DNA from 3 places in the Rhizobium sp. P28RR-XV genome. Region 1 is predicted to be linked to each of the others. Evidence: predicted binding sites of a transcription regulator. Region 1 holds the regulator's gene; each other region holds the start of a gene.

Region 1 (9,609 bases):
CGTCGCCCAATCGCGGCAAGAGCTGACGTGGTTTCGGCCGGCCAAAACGGCAAAGGCAGGCTGGCGATTATCGCAGGCAGCGGGCTTTTGCCGGTTTACGTCGCCGACGCCGCTCGCCAGGCCGGTGAAAATCCCGTCATTATTGCGTTGACGGACGAGGCGGATCGGGATTGGTCCGCCTTTGACCATGCCAATCTCGGTGTCGGCAATTTCGCGGGGCTGGAGGCGATGTTTCGTCGTCATGGCGTGGACCGCGTCGTCATGTCTGGCGGTGTCGCGCGCCGTCCGCCCTGGCGCGAGATCCATCCGACCTGGCGTGTGATCAAAGAATTGCCTCTGACTATCCGCACGCTTCTTTCCGGCGGCGACAATGCCGTGCTGCAAATGGTCATCCGCTTGATCGAAGCCGGCGGCGTTCAAGTCGTTGGAGCGCATGAGATCGCGCCCGATCTGCTGGCGACCACCGGACCGCTCGGCCGGCACTCGCCGTCCCCAGAGGATTTGCGCGATATCGCGCAAGGGGCGAAGGCCGCCGATGCGCTGGGGTTGCTGGATGTCGGCCAGGGTGCCGTCAGCGTGGGTGGGCGTGTCGTCGCGCTGGAAGGTGCCGAGGGCACGGACAAGATGATCGAGCGGGTTGCCGAACTGCGCGCGGCGGGGCGCATCTCGACGCGTCGGCGCGGCGTGCTCGTCAAACTCTGCAAGCCACAACAGGATGTCCGGGCCGACCTGCCGTCCATTGGGGTATCTACGGTGTCGAACGCCAAGAAGGCCGGTCTTGCCGGCGTTGCCATCGAAGCCGGCAGGGCGCTGATCCTCGACCGGCAGGCTGTCATCGCCGCCGCGGACGAGGCCGGTATTTTCGTCTGCGGCATCGACCGGGGCTTGAGCGCGGAGGGCTTCATGTGAGCAGTGCGCCTTTGAAGCTTGCCGTCGTCGCCGGCGAGGTTTCCGGCGATCTGCTGGGGGGCGATCTCGTTGCCGCACTGAAGCGGCGCTACGACGGCCCTGTCGAACTGGTGGGCGTCGGCGGCGAGGCATTGGAAGCGCAGGGCCTCCGCTCGCTCTTCGACTATTCCGAACTCTCGATCATGGGATTCATTCAGGTCATCAAGCGGTTGCCGAAGCTGCTTGCCCGCATCCGGCAAACGGCCGACGCCATTATTGCCGAAAAGCCCGATGTGCTTCTGATCATCGATAGCCCCGATTTCACCCATCGTGTCGCGAAGAGGGTGCGCAAGGCTCTGCCTGGTCTTCCGATCGTTAATTATGTGTGCCCCAGCGTCTGGGCGTGGAAGGAATATCGCGCGCAGAAGATGCTCGCCTACGTCGACCATGTGCTGGCCGTGCTGCCGTTCGAGCCCGCCGCAATGCAGCGTCTGGGCGGTCCGGCCACGACCTATGTCGGCCACCGCTTGACCGTGGACGCCGATTTGTTGGAGACGCGCCGCCAGCGTGCATTGCGCGGTCTTGCCGGCGCCGATGCGCAGAAAACAATCCTGTTGCTGCCCGGATCGCGTGCATCGGAGATCCGGCAGCTGCTTCCGGTTTTTGAGCGGGCTACCGAAGAACTTAGCCGGCGAAACGATAATATTCGTTTTCTGCTGCCAACCGTACCGCGGCAGGAGGCATTGGTGCGTTCTCTTGTCGGAAACTGGCAGGTAAAGCCAGATATTGTCGTTGGCCAGAATGCCAAATGGAGCGCTTTTGCTGAGGCTGATGCCGCCATGGCAGCCTCCGGCACCGTGATCCTCGAACTCGGGCTCGCCGGCGTCCCCGTGGTCTCGACCTACAAGACGGAATGGCTGGCGAAGTTCGTGCTGTCACGCATCAAGATATGGACGGCCGCCTTGCCGAACCTGATTGCCGATTACGCCGTTCTGCCCGAGCTTATCAACGATGTTCTGCGGCCAGGAATGCTCGCTCGCTATATGGAGCGCCTGGCGAACGACACGCCGGAACGTGCAGCCATGCTCGCGGGTTACGATCTCGTCTGGGAGCGAATGCAGACGGAGGAACCGCCCGGCGACAAGGCGGCGCAGGTTGTTCTGGACGTTCTAGCCCATAAAAAAACCGGTCATCCCTGACCGGTTTTTTCGTTTCAGTACCGAAGCTTAGCGCTTGGAAACAGGCACATATTCGCGCAGCGGAGCGCCGGTGTAGAGCTGGCGCGGACGGCCGATGCGCTGATGCGGATCCTCGATCATTTCGTTCCACTGAGCGATCCAGCCGACGGTGCGGGCGAGAGCGAACAAAACGGTGAACATGGTCGTGGGGAAGCCGAGAGCCTTCAGCGTGATGCCGGAGTAGAAGTCGACGTTCGGATAGAGCTTCTTCTCGATGAAGTACTCATCCGTCAGAGCGATGCGCTCCAGCTCGATTGCGATGTCGAGCAGCGGATCGTCCTTGATGCCGAGTTCGCCCAGAACCTCATGCGCCGTCTTCTGCATGATCTTGGCGCGTGGATCGTAGTTCTTGTAGACGCGGTGACCGAAGCCCATCAGGCGGAACGGATCGTTCTTGTCCTTGGCGCGGGCGATGAATTCCGGGATGCGATCGACCGTGCCGATCTCATTCAGCATGTTCAGCGCCGCTTCGTTGGCGCCGCCGTGAGCCGGACCCCAGAGGCAGGCAATGCCTGCGGCAATACAGGCGAACGGATTGGCACCCGAGGAGCCTGCGAGGCGGACCGTCGAGGTCGACGCATTCTGCTCATGGTCGGCATGCAGGATGAAGATGCGGTCCATGGCGCGGGCGAGCACCGGATTGACGACATAGTCTTCGCACGGAACAGCAAAGCACATGCGCAGGAAGTTAGACGCATAGTCGAGATCGTTCTTCGGGTAAACGAAGGGCTGGCCGATATGGTACTTGTAGGCCATGGCGGCGAGCGTCGGCATCTTGGCGATCATGCGAAGGCTTGCGACCATGCGCTGATGCGGATCGGTGATGTCGGTCGAGTCGTGATAGAAAGCGGAGAGCGCGCCGACGCAGCCGCACATGACGGCCATCGGATGCGCGTCGCGGCGGAAGCCGGTGAAGAAGCGCGACATCTGCTCGTGCACCATCGTGTGATGGGTCACGCGATAGTCGAAATCCTTCTTCTGTGCTGTCGTCGGCAGTTCGCCGTAAAGAAGAAGATAGCATACTTCGAGGAAGTCGCCGTGTTCGGCCAGCTGATCGATTGGATAGCCGCGATGCAGCAGAACGCCTTCGTCGCCATCGATATAGGTGATGCTGGACTCGCACGATGCGGTCGAGGTGAAGCCAGGATCGTAAGTGAAAGTGGAGGTGTTCTTATAAAGGGCACCAATATCAATGACACTTGGGCCGATGGTTCCGGTCATGACCGGCAGGTCCACCGTCTTTTCACCCCAAGTTAGTTTCGCGCTTTGTTCCGTCATGCTGATCCTCCAAGATTTGGCGGGATTGACGCCATAAAAAGCGCCAAAAGGTTAAGCGACTACCGACTAGCTATATGATCCAGAGCCTAATGCCAAGTTATCCGATTGCTGAATTGTGCATCGCGGTATCAACTTTTGGGCACTGCGGTAGCGCCACTAATCGTGCTGTACCGAGAAACCGGCTCAATTTCATCCCTATCATGCCGATTTCGGTTGAAATCACCTGATGGTGACGGCAAAAATCGCGCCAAAGCTGTGGTTTTGCGTGGGGGTGGCGGCGAGTGCCTAATTTGGAGGCAACGGAGCAGCGGGACGATGGCCGGGAAGTCGCTGCGCCTTCGCAGCTTCGTCCTGCCGTCGCGACGAATGTGCTTCGTGCCAAGGCACGACAAGGGGAGCGGACGCAGCATCTGGCGCCGCTGACCTCGCGTTTCCTCCTGATCGCGGGCCGCATTCGAGGCGGCATTGCCCGGCTGGTCGAGGAGGAAGCCGCACACGGCCGCGCCATCCTTTTCGCGCCGATCTATATGGGTCTCGGTGCGATCTTCTGGTTCGAAGCTGGCAGCGATCCGCCTCCGCAAGCCGTGCTGGCGGGCCTGTTTGTCTTTACCGCTAGCTTTGCGCTCCGGCGGGAAACGGGCAGGCTGTTTCGGCATCTGCTTTTCGCCGCCATGCTGATCTGCCTCGGCATGGCGCTGGCTCAATGGGAAAGCTGGCGGGCTTCCACTGTCATGCTCGACTCGGCCGTGACGACGACCGTCACGGGGAGGGTCGAGCGACGTGAATCCTATGACAATGGCGGCTGGCGCTATGTCGTCCGGGTCGCGGCAACGGAAAAGCCCACGATTCGCCGTTCGCCGGAACGGATCACGATCTTCGTACGCAAGCAGCTGAAGCCGTTTGACCTCGGCGATCGCATCCAGGGCAGGGCGCGCCTGACACCGCCGTCCGGGCCGGCTTTGCCTGACCTCAACGATTTCGCCTTCAGCTCTTACTTCAATGGCATTGGTGCGAACGGTTTCGCCTATGGCAGCCCGAACCTATTGCCTCCATCCGGTGATAACACCGCAAATTCGCTGCTGGATAAGGCCGATATCTGGCTTGCCGGCCTGCGCAACGGCATCGGCGACAGGATCAGGGAAACCCTGCCGGGAGATACGGGCGCCTTCGCTGCGGCGCTCGTCACCGATGAGAGACGTGCGATCTCCAAGGATACGACCGAGTCGCTGCGAATTGCCGGTCTTACCCATATTATTGCAATTTCGGGGCTGAACATGGCGCTATCGGCCGGCATCTTCTATGTCGGCCTGCGCTATCTGTTCAGCTTGTTTCCGGGAGTTGCGCAGGCCTGGCCGACCAAGAAATTCGCGGCTTTCGGCGCGCTTTTGACGGTAACGGCCTATTACCTCATTTCCGGCTTCGGCGTATCCGCCGAGCGTGCTTTCATCATGATGGCGATCATGCTGGTGGCCGTACTTTTCGATCGGCCCTCGCTCAGCCTTCGCAATGTCGCGCTATCCGCCATCGTCATCCTTGTTCTGTCGCCGTCGCAGGTGCTAGGCCCAAGCTTCCAGATGTCCTATGCCGCAACGCTGGCGCTGGTGTCGGGCTATTCGTTATGGAAACGACGGCGGCACCGCGAAAACATCCTCTCGCGGATCCGCCTGTTAAGCCCGCTGCTCTTCGTCTCGCGCTTCTTCGGCGGCGTATTGTCGACCTCGTTCATCGGCGGCGCATCGACGGCCATCTTCTCGATCGAGCATTTTCACCGGCTGGCGACATATGGTCTCGCCGCCAACCTCGCGGCCATGCCGGTGGTCTCCTTCATTGTCATGCCGTTCGGCATGGTGGCAATGCTGCTCATGCCCTTCGGCCTGGACGGGCCGTTTTGGAAGGTCACCGGCGAGGGACTGGAACTCGTCATCGTAATCGCCAAAACGGTGGCCGGTTGGGGAGGCGACATCACCTTCGGCCGCCAACCCGGCTGGCTAATGCCGACCTTCATTGCCGGCTTCCTGATCATGACCGTGTTGCGGACCCGGCTTCGCCATTTGGGGCTGCTGTTGGTGCTTTCATCCACCGGCGTGGCGGCATTCGACTCCGGCGTGCCGAAGCCGGATCTGATGATTTCGGAAGATGGGGTCCTGGTTGCGCTGCGACAGGACGATATACTCGCCACAAATCGCGAAAGGCCGCAGGCCTTCATTTTCGAACAATGGCAGAAGGCACTGGTCGCAACCGAACACCAGCCGCCCACTATTCTCCCCAGCGATAGCCGGCTTCCGCAGATCAGCAAGACCGATCGCCACAAGCGACTGAGCAGCGAAGAACATAAGGCAGTCCGTAAGGCAATGGAGGAAGCGCTGGACCGGACGATGCAGGGAAGTTTCGCCTGCCAGAAAGGCGCATGGTGCGCAGCCATGCTTGATAATGGCGCTATCCTGATCACCATAGAAAACGCAGCCTATTTGCCGTCCGCCTGCGACACGGCAAATATCGTCGTGACCCCGATCCGACTGCGGCTCGATCATTGCCGCTCCGGAGCGATACTCATAACCGGTGCGACATTGCGCAAAACCGGGTCCATCGAAATGGCGCTCACCGCCGATAAGCCCGTTATCTCTGCCGCTTTCGAAAACCCGCAGCGACCATGGACCAGACACCGAACCTATGATTGGCGCACCGGCAAATTCGGTACACCACCTGCGCAGGTATCACCCGTCAACGGTAATCCAACTGTTAGTGATAACTCATCCGTCAATGATAACGACGAATAAGCCCTACCAGCTTGCCTTGAACCTTGACGCGGTCTGGCCCGAAGATGCGGGTTTCATAGGCCGGATTGGCGGCTTCCAGCGCGATCGAGGCGCCCTTGCGGCGGAAGCGCTTCAGCGTTGCCTCTTCGTCGTCAACGAGCGCAACGACGATATCGCCGGGATTGGCTGTCGTCGAATTTCGGATGATGACCGTATCGCCATCGAAAATTCCGGCGTCGATCATCGAATCGCCCCTCACCTCCAGCGCATAATGCTCGCCGGAGCCGAGCATGTCGGCGGGAACGGTAATGTCATGTGTATTGTTCTGAATGGCGGAAATCGGAACGCCGGCAGCGATGCGCCCCATGACCGGTACCGATACCGAACTGTTGTGGTCGTCGTTTGCAACCTTTGCCGGGGCTGGCGGCGCGACCGGCTGGGGTTTGCCGAGACTGCCTTCGATAACACTCGGCGAAAAGCCGCGGCGTGGCTGCAGGCTCGAATTATAGGCGTCCGGCAGCTTGATGACTTCGAGCGCCCGCGCCCGATTCGGCAGGCGGCGGATGAAGCCACGTTCCTCGAGCGCCGTGATCAGACGGTGAATGCCGGATTTGGATGCCAGATCCAATGCGTCCTTCATCTCGTCGAAAGATGGCGGGACACCGGACTCCTTCATCCGCTCGTGAATGAAGAGAAGCAGTTCCTGCTGCTTGCGCGTCAACATCGTCTTGGAACCCCAAATCAAGAAAAATCGTGAAACAAATCCAGAACGGACACTATATGTTCCATATGTGTTCTGCAAGTGCTTAAATTTCAGTAAAGCTTCGCCGGGTCTGTCAAATAATTGCCGCTATCGCACGGATCGCTTGAAATTCCTCGGGAATTATATCCGCGCTAATTCATCGATAAATATGAGAAATGCCGCTTTGTTCGCTTTATGGACGCTTCACGTCAATCCCGCTCGGCGCATGTGCGGATGGAGACGACGACTGTCGCATAAGCCGGCTACAGTTGAGAATTAGTGCGCCCGCGTTCTTCTGCGCGTTCACGGCTTTGGCTTTGGTCTTGAATTGAGCATTGTATGGGCGCAAATCTGTTCTTGCGGGCAAACAAGGGAGGACCATGACTTTGTCACCGCATCCGTTGGATCATCTCGTGCTGCCGACCGTCAACATCGCTCTGGCGCGCGAGCGCCTGGGCAAGCTCGGCTTCACGGTGGCTCCGGATGCCCGCCATCCTTTCGGCACTGAAAATGCCTGTGTCTTCCTTGCCGATAAGACCTATCTCGAGCCTTTGGGCGTGGCATCGCAGGAGCAATGCGAGACGAGTATTGCCGATGGCAACGTCTTCGTCGCGCGTGACCAGGCTTATCGATTCCGCGTCGCCGAGGATGGATTTTCGGCCGTGGTTTTCGGCACCGACGATGCCGTCGACGACGACGAGCGTTTCAAGGCGGCCGCGATCTCGGCCGGGCGCATGCTTGATTTCTCGCGGCCGATGAAGATGCCGGACGGAACGGAAACCACGGCCGGCTTTCGTCTCGCATTTGCGGCGGATCTGCGCGCGCCGGATTTCCTGGCCTTCTGCTGTCAGCGTATCAATCCGCTGCCGGCCGATCGTGGCGCGCTCGAACGTCACGAAAACGGCGTGACCGGCATCGCGCGGGTGGCGCTTTCCGCGCTGACACCAGCGGTGTATCGCGGCTTTTTCGAAGAGATCGTTGGTGGTCCGCGAGTCCTCGAGCACTCCTTCGGCTTGACGATCAAGACGGCCAATGTCGATCTCGAACTTTTGTCGCCGGAAGGAATGGAGGCATTCTACGATTTGCCGGTTCATACCAGCGATCCCGGGCTGAGGGCGCGCGCAATCCTTTTCAAAACGCGCGATCTTTCCGTGACATCGTCGCATTTCGCTGCTAACGGCGTCACCTACACGCGTAAGAACAATCGTATACTGGCAAGGCTGGCGCCCGGACAGGGCGCATTGTTCGCCTTCGAGGAGATAGCATGAGCACGAATTCCGAAGTCACCGTCGGCGAGGGTGCCTCCAAGGTCCTCTTTTCCAACACCGCCAAGCTGTCGCTGATTGCCGGCCCCTGTCAGATGGAGAGCCGCGACCATGCATTCATGGTCGCCGGAGTCCTGAAGGAGCTCTGCGGCAAGCTCGGCATCGGCCTTGTCTACAAGTCCTCCTATGACAAGGCGAACCGGACCTCTCTGTCAGGCAAGCGCGGCATCGGTCTGGAAAAATCCATGGAAGTCTTTGCCGACCTCAAGAAGGAATACGGCTTTCCGGTTCTGACCGACATCCACACGGAAGAGCAATGCGCCGTCGTTGCCAAGACGGTCGATATCCTGCAGATCCCGGCTTTCCTGTCGCGCCAGACCGATCTGCTGGTTGCGGCCGCCAAGACCGGCCGTATTGTCAACGTCAAGAAGGGTCAGTTCCTCGCGCCCTGGGATATGAAGAACGTGCTTGCCAAGCTCAATGAAAGCGGCAATCCGAACATTCTTCTGTGCGAGCGCGGCGCCTCCTTCGGCTACAATACGCTGGTCTCCGACATGCGCTCGCTGCCGATCATGGCGGCTATGGGCGCGCCAGTGATCTTCGATGCGACCCATTCCGTGCAGCAACCCGGCGGGCAGGGCGGCTCTACCGGCGGTGACCGCCGATTCGTCGAGACGCTGGCGCGCGCCGCCGTTGCCGTCGGCGTGGCAGGTGTTTTTGTCGAGACGCATGAAGACCCGGACAATGCGCCCTCGGATGGCCCGAACATGGTTTATCTGAAGGACATGCCGCGGCTTCTGGAGAAGCTGCTGGCTTTTGATGCCGTGGCCAAGGCTTAAGAAATATCAGGCATTCAACAGGCTGACATGAATTTGCTTTACGCGGCCTGCAGGAGTGCCAAATCGGGGCGCGGATCGGCATTGAAATTTCCGTGCCTTCGATTAAGACGATTTAAATCGATTTATAAACCAGCGAGCAGGAAGCTATCATGACCGCAATCACCGACATTATCGCCCGCGAGATTCTCGACAGCCGTGGCAATCCGACCGTCGAAGTCGATGTCTACCTCGAAGACGGCAGCATGGGCCGCGCGGCGGTTCCGTCGGGTGCGTCGACCGGCGCGCATGAAGCCGTCGAGCTTCGCGATGGCGGCAAGCGCTACCATGGCAAGGGCGTCGAGAAGGCTGTCGAAGCCGTCAACTCGGAAATCTTCGATGCGATCGGCGGCATGGACGCTGAAAACCAGATCCAGCTCGACAACATCATGATCGAACTCGACGGCACGCCGAACAAGTCGCGCCTCGGCGCCAATGCTATCCTCGGCGTCTCGCTTGCCGTTGCCAAGGCCGCTGCCCAGAGCGCCAACCTGCCGCTCTACCGCTATGTCGGCGGCGCTCATGCCCGTCTCCTGCCGGTTCCGATGATGAACATCATCAACGGCG
Region 2 (9,609 bases), on a different contig from region 1:
ACAGGAAATTCTCAAATATAACGGTCCGAACGATCTCGACCGGATGATGACCAACCTGCTCTCCGCCTGGGCCCGCGCCGGATCCGGCCGCGGCAAGGAAGCGATCTCGATGATCGACAAGATGAAGGGACCGGATTGGTTCAACATCTTCAAGAACTATCATGCCGGCGCCATCGCGCTGACGTTGGGTGACCTTAAATCGGCACGCTCGCATCTCAACGACGCGATCCTCGACAAGACGGGCGGCGCAACGGCACCCGATACCTTCATGCGCGCGGTCATGGCGCTTGCACGCCTCGAAGCCAAGGCCGGCGACAAGCAGAAGGCGCTGGATGCGATCTCGGTCGGCGACAATCTTGTCAGCAATTACGCACCGCTGAACGCGCTGCGTGACAGCATCACCAAGGGCGGTACGCCGGACCAGCAGGTCACCAATGCGAGCCAGGGTGCAGCTGCCGTGCTCTTCACCATCGGCGCCGCGCTGAACCGCGACGGTGCCGAAGATGTCGTCTCGCTCTACCTGCAGATTGCCAATTCGCTCGATCCGAAGGCTGCCGATACGCTGGTACTCCTCGGCGGACTGGCTGAAAAGCAGGAGCAGACCGATCGCGCCGTCGCCTTCTACAAGAAGGTGCCGGATGATTCGCCGATGGCCCGTATTTCCGAGCTGCAGCTCGGCCTTGCGCTTGCCCAGTCCGGCAAGGTCGACGATGCCCGCAAGCATCTGAAAGCATTGATCGATTCCGATCCCAACGACGTTCGTAGCTATCTCGCCTATGGAAGCGTCCTTTCCGACGCCAAGGATTTCCAGGCCATGGCCGATAACTACGACAAGGCCGTGCAGATCATCGGCCCGGTGCCGAAGCGCAGCGATTGGGCCGTGTTCTTCCAGCGCGGCATCGCCTATGAGCGGCTGAAGAAGTGGCCGGATGCCGAGCCGAACTTCAAGAGGGCGCTGGAGCTCAACCCGGATCAGCCGCAGGTGCTGAACTATCTCGGCTATTCCTGGGTCGACATGAATATGAACCTCGACCAGGGCCTGGACATGATCAAGAAGGCCGTCGACCTGAAGCCGGATGACGGCTACATCGTTGATTCCCTTGGCTGGGCCTATTTCCGCCTGAACCGCTTCGACGACGCGGTGAACGAGCTGGAACGGGCAGCGCAGCTGAAAGCCGGCGACCCGACGATCAACGATCACCTGGGCGACGCCTATTGGCGTGTCAATCGCAAGCTCGAAGCTGTCTATCAGTGGAACCGCGCGCTCGCCTCGAAACCCGAAGAAGCCGATATTCCGAAGATCAAGGAAAAGGTCGAGAAGGGCCTGCCCGTGCTCGATAACGATCCGAGGACCGTCGACAAGAGCAAGCTACCCGACCCTGCGCCCGCGCCTTCGCCCGACACGAACGCTCCGGCGCCGGTCGACAAGAAGTCCTAAGTCTTCCGATGAACACGGTCTTGGCAGCGGGCGATTTCGACCTCGTGGAGGAAGCGCCCGCAAAGATCAATCTTGCACTGCATGTTACGGGCCGCCGCGCCGACGGCTATCATCTTCTCGATATGCTGGTGAGTTTTGCCCGCCATGGCGATCGCCTCGCCTTTCGCGCCGGCGATTATGACGACTTCAGCCTCTCCGGGCGCTTCGGCCCGCTACTGTCGGCCGATGGCGAGGCTGGCGACAATCTCGTGCTCAAGGCGCGCGATCTGCTGCGGTCGGCTGCCCACGCAGCGGGCTTCGACGCGCCCGCCGTTCACATCCATCTTGAAAAGAACCTGCCGATCGCATCGGGTATCGGCGGTGGCTCGGCGGATGCGGCCGCCACATTGCGCGGGCTAATACGGCTGTGGCGGCTCGCGCTGCCTGACGAGAAGGTCACGGCCATCGCCTTGAAGCTTGGCGCCGATGTGCCGATGTGCCTTGCCAGCAAGCCGCTGGTGGCGCGCGGAATTGGCGAGGCGATAGACTTGCTGCCGGCGTTTCCCTCTTTCCCCATGGTTCTCGGCAATCCGCTCGTCGGCATCTCCACGCCGGACGTATTTCGCCATCTCTCCCGCAAGGACAATCCGCCATTGCTGTTTCCATCGCAGATGCCGCAAGGATATGGCGAGTGGATCGAGGTGATCCGGAATCTGCGCAACGATCTCGAACCATCGGCACGCTCGATCTGCAGCGAGATTTCGATGCTGTCCGGCTTGATCGAAAGCCAAAATTCGATCGTGACCCGCATGTCCGGCTCCGGTGCTACTTGCTTCGGGATTTTCGAAAGCACCGAACGGGCGGAGGAGGCCGCCGCCTCGCTTCACAGGCAGAAGCCGGGCTGGTATTTCAAGGTGACGGAAACGATTGCGGGAGAGGCATGATGGCAGGCTCAGTCAGCGAAAGATCCTTCATTCCCGTCGGCATCGCCGTGCTGACCGTTTCCGATACGCGCACGCCCGCCGACGACAGGTCCGGCGATACGCTGGTCGCGCGCATCGCAGAAGCCGGCCATAGGCTGGCGGCCCGCGCCATCGTTCCCGACGACAAGGAGCGCATCCGCGCGCAAGTGGAAGCCTGGACGAAGGACGATGCGGTCGACGTGGTGATCACCACCGGCGGCACGGGCTTCACCGGCCGCGATGTCACTCCCGAAGCGCTGGAGCCGCTGTTCGAGAAGCGCATGGACGGCTTCTCCGAGGTCTTCCATCGCATCTCCTACGACAAGATCGGTACGGCGACGATCCAGTCGCGGGCAACTGGCGGTGTCGCCAACGCCACCTTCATCTTCGTACTGCCGGGATCGCCCGGCGCCTGCAAGGACGCCTGGGATGGCATTCTCAAGGCGCAGCTCGATTACCGCCATATGCCCTGCAATTTCGTGGAGATCATGCCGCGCCTCGACGAGCATCTGAGGCGCGGCGGCTCTACCGCATAATTCCCCAAATCGGAATCGAGTTGGGAGAAAGATTAATGACTTATCCCGTTCACACAGGTGCTAATCCCATCTAGCGTTCTCGCATGACGTGTCTACCCTGCTTCGATATAGGGGCTGGATGAGTGAGAGCCTGTTTCCGACGCGCTGGGCAAACGACAAGCCGCCATCGCTGGAGAAGTTCACATCGGACCTCCCAGACGATTATGCCTATGCGGAGGATCTGGCGAAGAACCGGTGGCGAAGTGGCTTCAGGCGCCCAAAGTGCGCCAACTTCAAGAGATCGAGCTAGGGGACCTACCACGGCGTCCGCGACAAGCATGTCGACATCTACGCCAACGAGTTCGTCTTCCGCGGCAACCGGAGGCGGCACTTCCAGTGATGAAAGACCGCTCCGACCAAAAACGAACTCGCAGCTCTCACCAAACACTTGAGATATGCTATACAATACGCAGATTGCAACCGATGCAGAGATGGCCATGTCGACCTTCCGGAATGCAGTTGTGTCCTTGCCAGGCAAAGAGCGCGTAGCAAAAACCCCATTTGGTGCAAAGGTTGTTATCCATGCCACGGCCGCCGAGACTGGCGGCGCATTCGGGATGTGGGAAACCTTCACTCCACCGGGACACGGTCCAGCGCCTCACATCCACACGCGGGAGACCGAAGTCTTTCGCGTCATCCGTGGACTCTATCGCTTCCAATGCGGTGACGAAGAGTTCGATGCGCCTCCCGGCACCGTCGTAGTTCTGCCGCCGCATGTTCGACACGGTTGGCGAAATATCAGCGACGAACCAGGCCAGATGTTCGGCACCGTCACGCCAGGCGGTTGCGAGCAACTGTTTATCGACATCGAGGCATCATGTGCGGATACGCCGGAGAAAATTGCGTTGATTGAAGGGCGTCTAGGGATCATCAACGATATGACGCTGGCCCTCGGATTGGTAGCCCCGCCGGATTCGCGCTGATTGATCAGCACGTCTACCTACCGCTCAGCGCGGCTTTTCAGTCTCGAAGCCGAGGAACCGCAAGGCTCTTGTACAACTACTGGCGTGACCCTGTGCGAAAGGGATAAGCCAAAAAATTAGGTAGCATTTCAAAGTATAGCAGCGCCGCGCGTCTTGAAAGACGCGCGGCGCTGTCAGTAGATCCTGCGCATGGCAAGGCATTATCAGCCTGCTATGCCTTCGGCCCCGGCAATATAGGAACTAATTCCCAATTGTCGCCACTGAGGATGATGCAGCTCCGGCCCGAAGCGTCGCTGATCAATAGTGTCCAGCTACCGCTTTCGGCGGCGTAGATCTCCACGATCGTATCGGCACCAAGCTTGCCGACCGCCGAGAGCTTTTCAGAGAGATTGTCGCCAAGAAAGGCAACGATATCGACGCGCTGGGCGCAAACCAGCATCGCCTGGGAGTTTGCAACGCCGGGAAAAAGAATTGCACTTGACATGAGAGCCATTGCCAAGAGGCGGTAAAGCATCGTGCGTTTCATGACGCACCTCCTTTCGCCGGTATCCCGGCGGACAAGGAGTGTGCCGCTGACCTGTTCCGCCGCATATCGGCATCTTCATGGTCGGTGCCCGACGCGACACGCGTAAGGTGCCGCCACAGGAAAATTATCGCAGGTATTTGCAGCTTTTCAAATGGAATCTGGAACGGAAGCGAAGCGCTATCGTGCCGCGCGCGCCACCCACGAGGGTATGAGCTCGCTTGAAAGGCTCCGGCTCTTCCGGCCCTCGGCAAATTCGGCCAGCCGCATCCCGGTTCTGGCGGCGGCGATGGCCTGCGCCTTCGACAAGAGCAATCCCAGCTCCAAAGGCGGCATGCCTCTGCGAATGCGCTGCAGGAAAGGCCGGCGATAACCGCGCGATGCGGTGAAGCGTGCCGGCGCCTTGTTCAGGGAGACATATTCCGCGATCTCGTCGATCCACCCCGCCTGCGGCCGCGCACCGGGCTCGACCAGCAGCAGCCAGTCACCGCGTGCCGAACGCAGTATGTCCTTGATATCCCATTGCGAATAGAAGCGGCATCCGGCGGCATCCGCCACCCGCGACGTGCCGTCCCTGGAACCATGATCGAGCACGACGACATCGCAGACCAGCCCCTCGACCGCGCCTGCCACCAATGCCGCCAATGTCTGCGCCAGCTCCGGTTCGTGATCCTGGCATTCGATGATGACCGTCAACATTGCCCATTTATAGAGCGACGCACAATTTATTGCCAGCACCTAACCCTCGAGGCCTGACGTTTAAGAAAAGCGTGATACATCGCCCCGAAATCGCGGCGCGCCCATCGCCAAACGCTTCGAATGCGTGAGGCGGAAGATGATGATTCCGGATTTTGTTCTTGCAATGTTCTCATTTGTCGGATAGGAATTTAATCATCTTAGACGCGGCATGCGATGGCATGAACCGCCCTGGAGCGACCGATGAACGAGCAGTCCCTTGCAGGGCAGGCCGCATTCGCGCCTGCCAATACGGCAGACGTTGCCAACGCTTTGATCGCCGACGCCGGTCTCAGGATCGACGTGGAGCGCCGGCGCGGACGTGGCGCCGGATTGAATCCGAGCGGCCGGTTCGAGCCGCAGCAGCGTGAGACAGTCGACGACGGCTGGCAGACATGGGAAGAGCTCCCGCCCTTCAAGACCGAGGTGCAGGTGGAAAAGCCGCGCACGGCGATCACGCGCAACGAATCCCCCGATATTCCCTTCGATCGTTCCATCAATCCCTATCGCGGCTGCGAGCATGGCTGCATCTATTGCTTCGCGCGGCCGACACATGCCTATATGGGCCTGTCTGCGGGTCTGGACTTCGAATCGAAACTGTTTGCCAAGCCGGATGCGGCCAAGCTGCTGGAGCGCGAGCTGGCAAAGCCCGGCTACAAGCCACGCGTCATCGCCATCGGCACCAATACCGACCCTTATCAGCCGATCGAGAAGGAGTGGCGGATCATGCGCCAGGTCCTCGAGGTACTGAACCGGGCCAACCACCCGGTTGCCATCGTCACCAAATCGGCGCTGATCATGCGCGATATCGACATCCTCCAGGAAATGGCCGCCAAGAACCTGGTGCGGGTGGGATTGTCGGTGACGACACTCGACCGGAAGCTGGCGCGCACCATGGAACCACGGGCAGCGACACCTCCGCGGCGGCTGGAGGCGATCCAGGCGCTCAGCGAGGCCGGCATTCGCACCTCGGTCATGGTGGCTCCGATCATCCCGGCGCTCAACGACCACGAGATCGAACGTATTCTCGATGCCGGCAAGGCCGCCGGCGCGCTGGAGGCAAGCTATGTCATCCTACGGCTGCCGCTGGAGGTGAGCCCACTGTTTCGCGACTGGCTGCTGCAGCACTATCCGGACCGCTATCGCCATGTGATGTCGCTGATCCGCTCGATGCGCGGCGGCAAGGATTATGATGCCGAATTCGGCAAGCGCATGAAGGGCGCCGGCCCCTATGCCTGGCAGATCAGCCGCCGCTTCGAAATGGCGACGCGCCGGCTCGAACTCACGCGCCGCAATATCGCATTGCGCGATGACCTGTTCGTGCCGCCCGACGGCAGCGGCGTTCAGCTGTCCTTGCTCTGACATTCCTTGCGGGTTTTCCCTGTACCCGCTGGAAAAGCCCCCCGGTTCGCCGCCCTGATCCACCGGGGGCTTGCAGGAGATCGGGTGGTGTGCGAGCTTCGCCGCATGCCACGCAGCACACCACCCGATTCTCCAATGCTATTCGAGGACATCCCGCTCGTCCCGACCTTCGAGCTGGAACTGATCGCGCGCCGGGCCGGACATTGGCCGGTCGCCGGGGCAGACGAGGCTGGCAGAGGTCCGCTCGCAGGACCGGTCGTGGCGGCCGCCGTCATTCTCGATCCAGACCGCATTCCGAATGGGCTGAACGATTCCAAACAGTTGACCACCGCCAGGCGCGAGGAGCTGTTCGTCGAGATCCTTGCGACGGCGACAATCTCCATCGCCTCATCGAGTGCTACCCGCATCGACACGACCGATATCCGCAAGGCAAGCCTGGATGCGATGCGGCGCGCCATTTGCGGGCTGGCGGTTCCGGCAAGCTATGTGCTGACCGACGGGCTCGATGTGCCCGCTGGGCTAGCCTGCCCCGGAAAAGCCGTGGTCAAGGGCGATGCGCGCTCCTTCTCGATCGCAGCCGCCTCGATCGTCGCCAAGGTAACGCGAGACCGGATGATGGCACGCGCAGGCGTCGTCTTCCCCGCCTATGGCTTTGCCGCCCATGCCGGCTACGGTACGCCTCAGCATCGCGCCGGCATCGAGCAACACGGTCCCTGCTCCCTGCATCGCATGAGCTTCCGCCCGCTCAAGAGGGAAGCCGTCTGAGACCTCAATTCGTCAACCCCGCGACGATCTGAGGCGACCATTTCGTAACATAGGCAATGTCTTCCCTGTAGATCCGGTCATGCCCATCCTGCAGATTCCGGCGGTAACGCTCGATGCCGCGCGCAGCTTCCCGTTCCATGAAGGTCAATAATGCCTCAAGCCGCTCGACGATGGCGGCCGGAAGGGAACTGCGCTCCTCAAGCCGCATCCCATAGGCGTCGACGAAGATGCGCGCACGCTGGATTTGGCTGGCAAGGCTATCCAATCTTTCCACTGCCATGCTTGAGGACAATGGCGCCCAGCGATAGACCGCATAGGACAGATCCCAAATCCGCGGACCTGGATGGGCTGCCTCGAAATCGATGACCCCGGTCACCTCGCCGTCGTTCACGACGACATTATAAGGCGCGAAATCGCCGTGGCAGATGACCTCGGACGGCAGGCGGGGCGGCAGTTGCCACAGATAGGCCGCGGCAAGATCCCGCTGGACCAGAGCGGAACTATGATGATACCGGCGCAGCAATCGGGCGGCCGATTGCAGAATCTGCTCCGAGCGCATCTCGATGTTGCTATCAAGGTCGCCCGTGACTCCAGGCAGATAGGTCACTCTTTCCCAAACGTCGTCAAATCCGTCCGGCTGCGGAGCGGCATCAAAGCCACGCGGCGGCAAGGCAGCCAGCAGAGCATGCACGCCCTGGGTCCAGGGGCGAACGGGCCGCACGATAAGATGGCCTTGGCGAAACGGCTCTTCGTCCATTATTGCCTGCATCTGTCCTCCCCTAGACTCCTCATCTAGCCGCTCGTTGCGGCGATGATTAACCTGCGAGAAATCGAATAGCCACTATTAAGAGGGATTTGTCTGCGTTTCTTCAGCACCCGACCCCTTCGACAAGCTCAGGAGCCTGCGCATCCCACCATAAGGACTAACCTCCTGCGCAAAACTGCGCATTGAACCGGCGTCATGCGGCAGCAATCGGCTCTACATGACGGCGTGCCCTCTCCCCAATAAAAAAGCCCTGCCGAAGCAGGGCCTTGTCAAATTTCGATGTTCCGCAGCTCAATTCAGCCGCGTCTTCACTTCCTTGACGGCATCGTTGAAGAGGCCGGACTGGACGCTGCCATCGGCCTTTTTCGCAAGCACCGATTCAGCAGCGGCGATCGCCAGATCGACGGCGGCGGAACGAACCGCCTTCATCGCATCGGCTTCAGCCTGCTTGATCTTCTGCTCGGAGAGAGCCGTACGGTTGGCGACGAATTCCTCCGTCTTCTTCCGGGCTTCCGTCGTTAGCATGTCAGCTTCGCGCTCGGCTGCGGCGACGATATTCGCGGCTTCAGCCTCGGCTTCCTTGCGCTTGCGCTGATATTCGGCCAGCAGATGCTGAGCCTCTTCGCGCAGACGCTTGGCTTCTGCCAGCTCGTTGCGGATCTGGTCGGCGCGATCGTCCAGCGACTTCGCCATCATGCCCGGAACCTTCAGGTAGACGATGAGACCGATGAAGATGATAAGCGCGACGAATGCAAAGAAAGTTTCGTCAAGACCAAACGTCATAACTTAGCCCTCCCGCTTCGCGGATGCTACGGCAACAGCCGAAGCGACATCAGCCTTGCCGGCGACGTTGCCGACCAGCTGCTCGACGACGGCCGCAGCCGTCTCTTCAGCAATGGCACCGACATCGCCAAAAGCCTTCGTCTTGATCTCGGCAATGCGGGCTTCCGCAGCCTTGAGCTTTTCGGAAAGGCTTGCCTCGATCGTCTTGCGATCTTGCTCGGCCTTGACCTTGGCAGCGTCGCGGGCGCTTGCGCCGATCGAATTTGCCTTGGCGCGCGCGGCAGCCAATTCGCTTTCATAGGTCGCGACGGCGGCATCGGCTTCGGCCTTCAGGCGAGAAGCTTCTTCGATATCCTGAGCGATCCGGTCGTGCCGGCTTTCCAGGATGCGGCCAACGCGCGGAATGACGATCTTCTGCATGGCCACATAGAAGATGACGAAGGTGATCACCAGCCAAAGCAGCTGTGACGGATACGTCGTATGGTCAAACGGCGGAAAAACACCGGCGTGATGGCCTTCATTCGGCGCACCCGTTTCCGTATGCACCTCGCCGGCGGCCGGCGGTGCTTCTTCAGCATATGCCGGGGTCACAAACATGCTCACCTCCAGGTGGTCTGCAAATGCAAAGAATCACGGCTCGCTGCCCGCGAACCGTGATCTATGACGCCGCTGATATCAGACGGCGAAGAGCAGGAGGAGAGCGATGAGCAGCGAGAAGATGCCCAGAGCTTCCGTAACGGCGAAGCCGAATACCAGACGGCCGAACTGGCTGTCAGCAGCCGACGGATTGCGCAGTGC
Region 3 (9,609 bases), on a different contig from region 1:
CGGAGTTGAGTTCGGATTTCGCCAATCAAGTTGGATGGGGCGACCTCATCGCAGCCGTTCTTGCGCTTGTTTCAATGGCCGCACTTTCCTGGCGGTGGCCGATCGCCGTTCCAATTGTCTGGATATTCAATATCTGGGGAACCATGGATCTTCTGAACGCCTATTACTTGGGCATAACGAGAATCGGAAATCCCGGCCTCTTTGGCGCCGCCATTTATATACCCGCGCTTTACGTGCCATTGCTGCTCGTCAACCATGGTCTCGCCTTCACAATTCTATGGCGGAAGAAAACATTGGAACAAGCGGCATGACGCGACGGGAGGGCCGCGATCCGGTCACTACGCTTTGTGGGATTTCGGGTATGAATAAAATTAAACCCAAAGGCGCAAGGTCCTCGCCGGACGCCTGCAGCAGATTTCCCGACGCCAGACCCAAAGAGTGACCCTGAATGAAACCCACGCTCTCCCCGCCGCGATTGGAAACGGAACGGCTCATTCTTACGGGGCATACGGTCGATGACTTCGAACCGCTTGCCGGCATGTGGAGCGATCCTCTCGTCGTGAAGCATATTTTCGGCAATGTCGTATCCACTTCCAGGGAGTCATGGATGCGGATGCTGCACTATCATGGCCTGTGGCCACTGCTGGGACATGGCTATTGGGCAATCCGCGAGAAATCGTCGGGCCGATATGCCGGCGATCTCGGTTTTGCCGATTTTCATCGGGTGATGGAGCCGCCGATCAAGGGTATTCCCGAGGCCGGCTGGGCATTGTCGGCGTGGGCGCACGGCAAGGGCTTTGCCACGGAGGCGCTCGCCGCCGCCCTTGCCTGGCTCGACGAGCAGCCGCGATTTGATCGCAGCGTCTGTCTGATCTCGCCCGATAACAGGGCCTCGATCCGTGTCGCCGAAAAGGCTGGCTATCACGATCCCAAGCCGATCCGCTTGAACGAAAAGAATACGCTGCTGTTTTCCCGCGCCCGCCGGGCATCGGAAGAATAGAGCGAACAGGTGAAACCTTTCGTCCGGCTCGGTCGCTTAAAACCCGAGCGACTGCTGCACCGGCTTTGGTGGCGCGAGCTGAACGCCTTCCAGCTCCAGCATGCGCGCCTTGGCATTCGAACCGCCAGGCGCCGAAAAACCGCCGATCTTGCCGCCGGCCGCCAGAACGCGGTGGCAGGGGATGATCAGCGCCACCGGGTTCTTGGCCATGGCCTGGCCGACATCGCGCGCGGCCTCCGGCCCCGCGCCAAGCTGCTTGGCGAGCGTTCCGTAAGTGGTGGTATGACCCCAACCGACCTGCCGGGCAGCGTCATAGATCTGCCTGAAAAACGCATCCTGTTCGCCGAGGTCGAGCGTGACGCCCGAAAAGTCGATCTCCTCGCCCGCGAAATAACGCTTCACCTTGGCGACCGCCTCCGCAACCTCCGGCGTCGGCGTGCCGGGCTGCGCATTCGACAGGCGACGCAACAGCAGGCGTTCGGTGGCTGCAGCATCCTTCGTCGGTAATTGAAAGCGCAGGACGCCGACATCGCTCCACGCGATACCGCAAAAGCCGCCGGCGGTTTCGAAGATCAGATAGTTCTGCGTTCTCTCATTCATGACGCAAGCTCCTGTGTTTCCACTTGCTATGAAAATCGTCCTCGGGACCGTCGAATTCAACCCGATTCTTGCAAAGATCGGCAATTGCCACCGTTTTGGCGACAGCGGAGCGAGCGTGAGACAATTGCAGGCAGGTGTCAGTATCCGCCGCCGGTCGGAGCGGAATTCTGTGTCATGCCGCTGCCGGAACCGCTGTTGCCCGTGGTGGAGCAAGAAGGGATGCCAAGGCCGATGAGAGCGAGAAAAATGGCCGAAAAGACTGATCTGGTGAACATGGCTGTCATTCCTTGTTGGTGAGAATGGGCGCGAAAGCCCGAACCTGGAATGAACGGATCAAGCCGGCCTTTTATTCGATCGTTTTTTGAGAAGCTTACGGCCGAAAAGCTCCATCGGCGCAAATGTTCATGATCTGTTCTTGATTTGGCAATTGCCCTTGCGGTCCAAACACAGGAGGAGGCAAAGCGGTACGGCTTTGTAGCGATCCCATGAAGAAGAGCAACGGGCAGCTCTCGCTCAATCTCGGCGGAGGGTCGCATGGCGGCACGCAGCCATCAAGCGATCGAGGACCAATCAGCGAACTCTATTTTGCAATCCTTCCCGATCCGGTAACTGCCGCACGGAGCCATAAGCTTGCAGGCAACTTCCATCGGCAATACCGTTTTTTCGCGAAGCCACGAAGCGCTGATCTCCTCCATGTAACGCTCTACACGATCGGCTCGTTTCGCTGCCTGCCGGAGGAGGCGGCGTTTGCGGCTATGGAAGCAGCCTCGAGGGTTAGGAAGCCATCCTGCCCCGTGGTTTTCGATCGGGCCGTCAGTTTCGGCAATGGCGATAATCGCGCACTTGTTCTATGGAACAAGGATGGGAACGCCGAACTCAAGGCGATCTACCAAGAATTGGTCGATGCCATGCGACTCACCGGGATTACACCGGCGAAAGAAAAGCCTGTCGAACCGCATATGACGCTGCTCTATCAAGGCCGGCTCGTTCCCGACATCGTGCTTGAGGAACCGGTGAGCTGGACTGCGAAAGACTTCGTCCTCATCAACAGCCTGCAGGGTCACTCAATCCATCAGCACCTTTGCTATTGGACGCTGCGCGACTGAGCGGCATGTTCAAGCCTTCGGCTGATTGCCATTCATCACAGCCGTCACGGCATCGTCGACGCTGAAGCTGCAGCGGTGCTCGACGTCGGCAACACCGGCGGCCGTCATGAGATCGCGGACGCGGTCATGCACGCGGGCAAACTGGACGCGTAGACCCCTGCGCTGCATGACGCCGTCGAACTCCATCAGGGCGTCCATCGCGGTGCTGTCGATATCGGAACTCTCCTCCAGGCTGAGGATAACCGCCTGCAAGCCGGTTTCGCCGCGGCTGCCCGACAGGATCTCGCTGAAGATCGTATCGGCATTGCCGAAAAACAGGGTTTCTCCGGGGCGCCAGATGGCAATACCGGGTATTTCGGAGGCATCGTCATGCCTGCCGACATCGATGAAGTCATGACTGTCGTTCAGCCGGCCGAGGCGAGCGACATGCGGCGAAGCCAGGCGGTGCATCATCGCCGCGAGCGAAAGGGCGATCGCCAGCAGCATGCCGTTGAGGACGCCGAAAGCCAGCACGCCGACAGCAGCGCCCAACGCCACGTAAAAATCGCGATGGAGACGGCGCAGACGCAGGATCGGGCTGGGGTCGAGCGCATGGGTCAGGGCCGCGATCACGACGGCGGCCAGCACCGGCTCGGGCAGAAGCGCAACGAGCGGCCCGGCGCAGGCAATCAGGATCGCAAGGCCGATCGCCGCGAAGACGGTGGTCGCCCGCGTCTTCGCCCCCGCTGCCTCGCTGGCGAAGCCGGCCGAAAATCCCGCGCCGACCGGCATGCCCTGGACGATGGCGCTGGCAATGTTCGCGGCACCGAGCGCGCCAAGCTCGCGGTTGATCTCCAGCGTCTCGCCGTAGCGCAGCGCCAGAGCCCGCATCGTGCCCCAGGATTCGGCAAAGAGGATGAGCACGAGAGGTACCGTGAACTGCACCAGGCGCGAATAGGCGGCCCAGCCCGCATCCGGCAGCGACGGCCATTGCGGCAGGATCTCGATTGCCCCGACCAGCTTGACGCCATGGCCCTCCAGGCCAAAGAGGTAGGAGGCGAGGATGCCCGCGGCAAGCACGAGAAAAGCGCCGGGAATGCCCGGCAGCCGCTTCAGCAGCAGCAATGCCGCCAGTGCGACGATGCCGACGGCAACGCTGATCGGATTCCATTGCAGGGCCGCGCCGAAGAGTGCTGCGGTGTAGGTGAGAATGTTCGAACCCTGCACGGGCACGCCGACCAGGATCGGCAGCTGATGCAGGATGATGGTGATTGCCAGTCCCAGCGCGAAGCCGCGCAGCACGGGCCGTGAAATAAAGCCGGTGATGCCGCCAAGGCGCAATGCGCCGGCAACGGCGAACAGAATGCCGGCAAGCGCCACGGCAACCGTGGCAAGGCCCGCCTTGACCGTGGCATCGCCCGGAACCACCGCCAACGTTGCGGCGAGAATGGCGGCCGAGGAGGATGTGGGGGAGACGATCGCAAAGCGGCTGCGGCCGAATAGGGCATAGACGAGACATCCGGCAATGCCGGCGAGAATGGCCCGATGCGGCGGCAGACCGGCAATACCGGCATAAGCGACCGCTTCCGGCAACATCAGTCCGGCGACCGATACGCCCGCGACGAGATCCGCCCTATCCACCACGAACCAACTGCCCAGCTTCGTCATCGGTCACCGACTATAGGTATGGCCCATCCACCCATGGATAGAGATTCGCCGCCGGGCTGCAACAGGAAAATACAGGTCGTAACCGGTCTTACGCAGCCGCCTCCGCGCTGCGCAACGGACAGCTTCCGCCGACGATGTCGCTGACGAAATCCATCACCGCGCGGATGGCCGGCGACCGGCGCAGATCAGGATAAGTGACCAGCCAGAGGTCCCGTGTGGGGGAGGGAACCGCCGCCGGCAGGCGCGTCAGCTCCACTTCGCTGTCGCCCAAAAAGGTTGGAAGCGCCACGACGCCGAGGCCGGCGCGGGCGGCCTCCAGCTGTCCGAAAACATCGGTGGCGCGAAACACGATCGGGCGGCCTTCCAGCAGGCTTCGAAGCCAGGTCTGCTGCGTCAGATGCTCCATTGCCGCGTCGTAACCGATGAAGACCCAATCCGCCTCGGGCTTTTGCGCCACGGCCGGAATGGCGTAGAGGCCGAAGCGAATGACGCCGATACGCCGAACCAGGAGATCGCTCTCCTCCGGCCGCGTCATGCGCACGGCGATATCGGCCTCCCCGTAGTTGAGCGCGGCGCGGCGGGTGACGCCGGCAATCGTCAGGGTAATGTCCGGATGCTCTTCGCGGAAGAGAACCGCCTTCGGGGCAAGAAGATGGGCCGCGATCGACGGCGGCGCGCTGACCTTGACCGCCGCGGAAAGCCCGGCGACGGCGCTCTTTGAATAGCGCCTGATCGCTTCGACATTCTCCACCATCCCCGCCACCAGTTCGGCAATGGCGCGGCCGTCGGCCGTCAGCGGCGAGGTACGCGGCCGCCGGTCGATCAGGCGCAGATCGAGCGAACGCTCCAGTGCGGCAATGCGGCGGCCAACCGTTGCGTGATCCACGCCAAGCTCCCGCGCCGCTGCGGAAAGCGAGCCGGTTCGCGCGAGGGCGGCAAAGTGAAGAAGGTCCTGCCAGTCGATCATCGGTGCATTATTGCACAGATGCGGTGAGTTCATACCGAATTTATTCAGGTCGATGTTTATGGTCAAAGATCTCCCGAAAGGAGACTTCAGCATGCCCCTAGCGATTGCCATTACCGGCCCGGGCGGACCCGAGGCCATGAAAGTCGTCGATCTCCCCGCCACCGAGCCGGGTCCCGGCCAGGTCCGGATCCGCCAGAGCATTTCCGGCGTCAACTTCGTCGACATCTATGTCCGTTCCGGGCTCTACCCGCTGCCGCCCGGTCAGAGCGTGCTCGGCTTCGAAGGCGCCGGCATCGTCGAGGCCCTCGGTCCCGGCGTCAACGAGCTGAAGGCGGGCGACCGCGTCGCCTATATCGGCCATCCGCTCGGCAGCTATGCCGAGGTGCGCACGTTATCGGCCGCCCGTCTGGTGAAATTGCCCGATGGCGTCAGCGAGCGCGTCGCCGGCAGCACCATGCTGCGCGGACTGACGGCGCATATGGTGCTCCAAAAGGTCTATCCCGTGAAAGCAGGCGAATGGGTGCTGGTTCACGCGGGAGCGGGCGGCCTCGGCCAGCTCGTCACGCGCCTTGCCAAGCGGATCGGCGCGAACGTCATTGCGACGGTCGGTTCCGAAGCCAAGGTTGGCTTCGCCTACGAGGCCGGAGCCGATGTGGTTCTCCTGCACACAGCCGAGGATTGGGTCGTGGAAACGCGCCGCATTGCCGATCGCCGAGGCGTGCATCTCGCCATCGACGGCATCGGCGGCACCATGCTGTCGCAGACCTTTGCCGCCGTCCGTCCTTTCGGAATGGTCGCAAGCCTCGGTCAGGCGGCCGGCCCCATTCCGCCGATCCAGATAGAGGAGCTGACCGCTCCCCGCGCGATCGGCCTATCTCGCCCGAGCGTATTGACCTATGCCAACGATCCAGAGCTCTATCGCCAAGGCACGACCGCGCTGATGGCGGCGCTGCAGGCCGGACTGGTCAACCCGATCGGCGCCGAATACGAGCTGAAGGATGCGGCGAGAGCTCATGCCGATCTTGAGGCGGGACGAACGACGGCCAGTGTCGTCTTGACGATGTAAGGCCTTTCAAGCGGGGCCTGCAAAACCGGCCCCGCTTTCGCAATGCTCGGCTTCAGCTCCCACGCACACTCAATTCATCCCGTCAATGGCTTTTGCTGCAAGGCAGCAATTCGTTGACCATGCCCGCCTTTGCCTGATACCGATTGTCCGTGGCGATGCACGGCCTCCGGCTGCCACCGTCATGGCTATCCGATACCGAACCCCGTTCCTTCGTGGCAAACAGCATGGACATCGTTATCGATGTCCGCAGGCGATATCCCGTGAACACTGCCTCCCAGACCATCCGGTCCGCCTCGACCCTATCCCTTCTGTCGATCGTCGCACTGACATTCTTCGGCTATGCCGCCATCGGCCTTCCGCTCGCGGTTCTGCCCACCTATGTCGACAGTGGCCTCGGCTTCGGCGTCGTCTGGGCCGGCATCGCCGTCAGCACGCAATATGTGGCGACCATCGTCAGCCGTGCCCAGGTCGGGCGGCTCTGCGATCAATACGGGCCGCGCCGTTCGGTCTTTCTCGGCTTCCTTGCCTACGGCCTGTCAGGCGCATTGACGATCGCCTCCACATTTGCGGTCCATGTGCCTACGGCGAGCCTTGCCCTTCTGCTTGCCGGGCGGCTGGCGCTCGGCATCGGCGAAAGCTGGGTGAGCACCGCGGCGATCACCTGGGCGATCGGTTTGATGGGATCGCGCGAAACCGTCCGCATCATCTCGTGGAACGGCATCGCCACCTATGGAGGCATTGCGCTCGCCGCACCTTTCGGTGCATGGTTGCAGGGCCAATACGGCTTCTTCACCATCGGCGTCGTCACCATCGTCCTTGCCGTCGCCGGGTTCTTGCTGGCACAGACTCGTCCGCCCGTTCCGGGCGTGAAGGAAAAGGGCATCGGTACCGGCCAGGTCTTGAGCCGCGTGGCGCCATATGGCGTCGCCCTTGCCCTCGCCTCCAGCGGCTTCGGTGTCGTCATGGCCTTCGTCGCGCTGTTTTTTCATAGCCGCAACTGGGAAGGCGCCTCGTTCGCCCTTAGTGCTTTCGGCCTTGCCTTCATGGGCGTACGCCTCGGCCTTGCGCAGGCAGTCGCACGTTTCGGCGGCCTGCCGCTGGTGCGCATCTCCCTTGTCATCGAGATCGTCGGCCTGGTGGCGCTTGCCCTTGCGCCCTCCCCGACCGTTGCCATCATCGGCGCGGCGCTGGCGGGCGCCGGCTTCGCGCCTGTCTTTCCGGCACTCGGAAACGAAGCGATGGAGCGCATCCCGCCGCAGAACCGCGGCGTCGCGCTCGGGCTCTATTCGATCTTTCTCGATGTGTCGCTCGGCTCGACCGGACCGATCGCGGGCCTTTTTGCCGATCATCTGGGTTATGCCGCGCCCTTCTCCTTCGGGGTCGGCGCGGTCCTGCTCGGCCTGATCCTGAGCTTCTGCCTGCGCGGAAACCGCAACCACTGAAGCCATTTTTCGCCGTTCGCCACAATCCTGATTCCGGCGCGCAACGACAAACGGTTGCGGTCCGCAGTCAAGGCTTGGTATGCGTCTCTCATCATGACCAGCAGGAGGCCCGCCCATGAACGTCACCGAAATCGTCATCGAAGGCGACACTCCCGGGATCGCCTGGCGGCTGCCGGTTCTCCATTTTGCCGGCAGCAAGGGCGATGCGCCGAAGATCTATATTCAGGCGGCGTTGCATGCCGGCGAACTGCCGGGCACGGCCTTGGTGCATTTCCTCTGCGAGCGCCTGCGGCAGGCGGAAGCGGCAGGCACCATTCTGAGCGATATCGTCGTCGTACCGCATGCCAACCCGATCGGCGCGGCACAATCGCACTTCGGCGAGATGCAGGGCCGTTTCGACCTGGGCTCACGCACCAATTTCAACCGCGATTTCCCGCTGATTTCGGTCCGCGACCGTGATCTCCTCATCGAAAACCTGGAACGCTATCCCGCTGTCGACCGGCTGAAGCGCCAGCTGATCCACATGGCACTCGGCGCCGATCTGGTGATCGATCTCCATTGCGACGACGAATCCCTGCAATATGCCTATATCGACGAGGCCTTCTGGCCCGAGGCTTCCGATCTTGCCGCGGTATTGAGGATGGATGCCGTTTTGTTGTCGGATGGCGAAAGCTCGGCCTTCGAGGAGGCTGTGAGCTTCGCCTGGAAATACGAAGTACCCGGGGGAAAGAAGGCGAGGCTGCCGGGCAAGCTTTCGGTGACGGTCGAATTGCGCGGCACGCGCGACGTCTATCCGGAGATGGCAAAGGAAGATGCCGCGGGGCTCTGGCGCTTCCTGGCCGCGCGCGGCGCAGTGCAGGATGAAAGCGTGAGGCCCGGCGCGTTCGATGGCCCGGCCGTGCCGCTCGACAATGTGGAGATGATCCGCGCACCGCAGGCCGGCACCGTGCTTTTCCATCGCAATATCGGCGAGCGGGTCGCAGAAGGCGATCTGCTGGCGACCATCATCACCGCGCCCGGCATGCCGGATGGAACCATCGATGTCCGCGCGCCGCAGGCAGGCCTGATCGTGACCCGCGTCTCCGACCGGCTGGTGCGGCGTCGCGGCGATTTGATGAAGATCGGCTCCGATAAGCCAAGCTCCGTCACCCGCAAGCCGGGAACGCTGGAAGACTGATCTATGCAATGGACGAGGGAACGGCCTGGCCACCCGGCCGGCTTTCACCGCGCTTCATTCGCGTGCTATGCCCTACCGGACAGCAAGAGACGGATTCGACATGACGATCACCATTTACGGCATCAAGAACTGCGACACGATGAAGAAGGCCCGGACCTGGCTCGAGGGCCACGGCATCGCCTATGATTTCCACGACTACAAGGCCGTCGGCATCGACAGGGATCATCTGGAGCGCTGGACGAAGGAAGCGGGATGGGAAGTCGTGCTCAACCGCGCCGGCACCACCTTCAAGGCTCTGCCGGAAGCGGATCGAATTGACCTTTCGAAGGACAAGGCCATTGCGCTGATGCTGGCGCAGCCCTCGATGATAAAGCGTCCGGTGCTGGAGGCAGACGGCAAATTGCTGGTTGGATTCAAGCCCGATATTTATGCGGCAGCATTCGGCAAGGCCGCCTAGAGATAAGTCCATGTCAAAAACGACCCGCGCGACGCAAGTGCTGACCCAGGCGAAAGTCGCCTTCACGGTGCATGCCTATGACTACGATCCGAATGCGGAGCGTGTCGGCCTGCAGGCGGCGGAAGCACTCGGCGAAGAGCCGCATCG

What was found. Region 1 encodes LexA, which represses DNA repair genes until DNA is damaged. Its sites were predicted from a motif close to TGTTCNNNNTGTGTTCNG; they were not measured.
Region 2: HGP12_RS20625 (PA0069 family radical SAM protein) is a predicted target of LexA. The motif match lies at 5,253-5,270, and genes of this name have one in related genera.
Region 3: HGP12_RS24055 (2'-5' RNA ligase family protein) is a predicted target of LexA. The motif match lies at 2,000-2,017, and genes of this name have one in related genera.

What each region holds. Positions count from the first base shown of each region.
Region 1 covers NZ_JABAIG010000001.1:584,236-593,844, reverse strand. The annotation lists gene lpxA (acyl-ACP--UDP-N-acetylglucosamine O-acyltransferase) at 1-26, shown strand, start outside; gene HGP12_RS02860 (LpxI family protein) at 28-909, shown strand; gene lpxB (lipid-A-disaccharide synthase) at 906-2,087, shown strand; gene gltA (citrate synthase) at 2,115-3,404, opposite strand; gene HGP12_RS02845 (ComEC/Rec2 family competence protein) at 3,686-6,181, shown strand; gene lexA (transcriptional repressor LexA) at 6,162-6,884, opposite strand; gene HGP12_RS02835 (VOC family protein) at 7,283-8,170, shown strand; gene kdsA (3-deoxy-8-phosphooctulonate synthase) at 8,167-9,006, shown strand; gene eno (phosphopyruvate hydratase) at 9,156-9,609, shown strand, end outside.
Region 2 covers NZ_JABAIG010000009.1:265,124-274,732, reverse strand. The annotation lists gene HGP12_RS20655 (tetratricopeptide repeat protein) at 1-1,438, shown strand, start outside; gene HGP12_RS20650 (4-(cytidine 5'-diphospho)-2-C-methyl-D-erythritol kinase) at 1,447-2,361, shown strand; gene moaB (molybdenum cofactor biosynthesis protein B) at 2,361-2,915, shown strand; gene HGP12_RS20640 (cupin domain-containing protein) at 3,386-3,877, shown strand; gene HGP12_RS20635 (hypothetical protein) at 4,089-4,403, opposite strand; gene HGP12_RS20630 (glycosyl transferase) at 4,581-5,099, opposite strand; gene HGP12_RS20625 (PA0069 family radical SAM protein) at 5,340-6,497, shown strand; gene HGP12_RS20620 (ribonuclease HII) at 6,603-7,262, shown strand; gene HGP12_RS20615 (phosphotransferase) at 7,267-8,031, opposite strand; gene HGP12_RS20610 (F0F1 ATP synthase subunit B) at 8,320-8,811, opposite strand; gene HGP12_RS20605 (F0F1 ATP synthase subunit B) at 8,815-9,408, opposite strand; gene HGP12_RS20600 (F0F1 ATP synthase subunit C) at 9,487-9,609, opposite strand, start outside.
Region 3 covers NZ_JABAIG010000011.1:222,680-232,288, forward strand. The annotation lists gene HGP12_RS24035 (hypothetical protein) at 1-311, shown strand, start outside; gene HGP12_RS24040 (GNAT family N-acetyltransferase) at 449-1,000, shown strand; gene HGP12_RS24045 (methylated-DNA--[protein]-cysteine S-methyltransferase) at 1,037-1,600, opposite strand; gene HGP12_RS24050 (hypothetical protein) at 1,738-1,875, opposite strand; gene HGP12_RS24055 (2'-5' RNA ligase family protein) at 2,086-2,706, shown strand; gene HGP12_RS24060 (SulP family inorganic anion transporter) at 2,716-4,353, opposite strand; gene HGP12_RS24065 (LysR family transcriptional regulator) at 4,442-5,386, opposite strand; gene HGP12_RS24070 (quinone oxidoreductase family protein) at 5,412-6,386, shown strand; gene HGP12_RS24075 (MFS transporter) at 6,647-7,828, shown strand; gene HGP12_RS24080 (succinylglutamate desuccinylase/aspartoacylase family protein) at 7,944-9,005, shown strand; gene HGP12_RS24085 (ArsC family reductase) at 9,106-9,462, shown strand; gene ybaK (Cys-tRNA(Pro) deacylase) at 9,473-9,609, shown strand, end outside.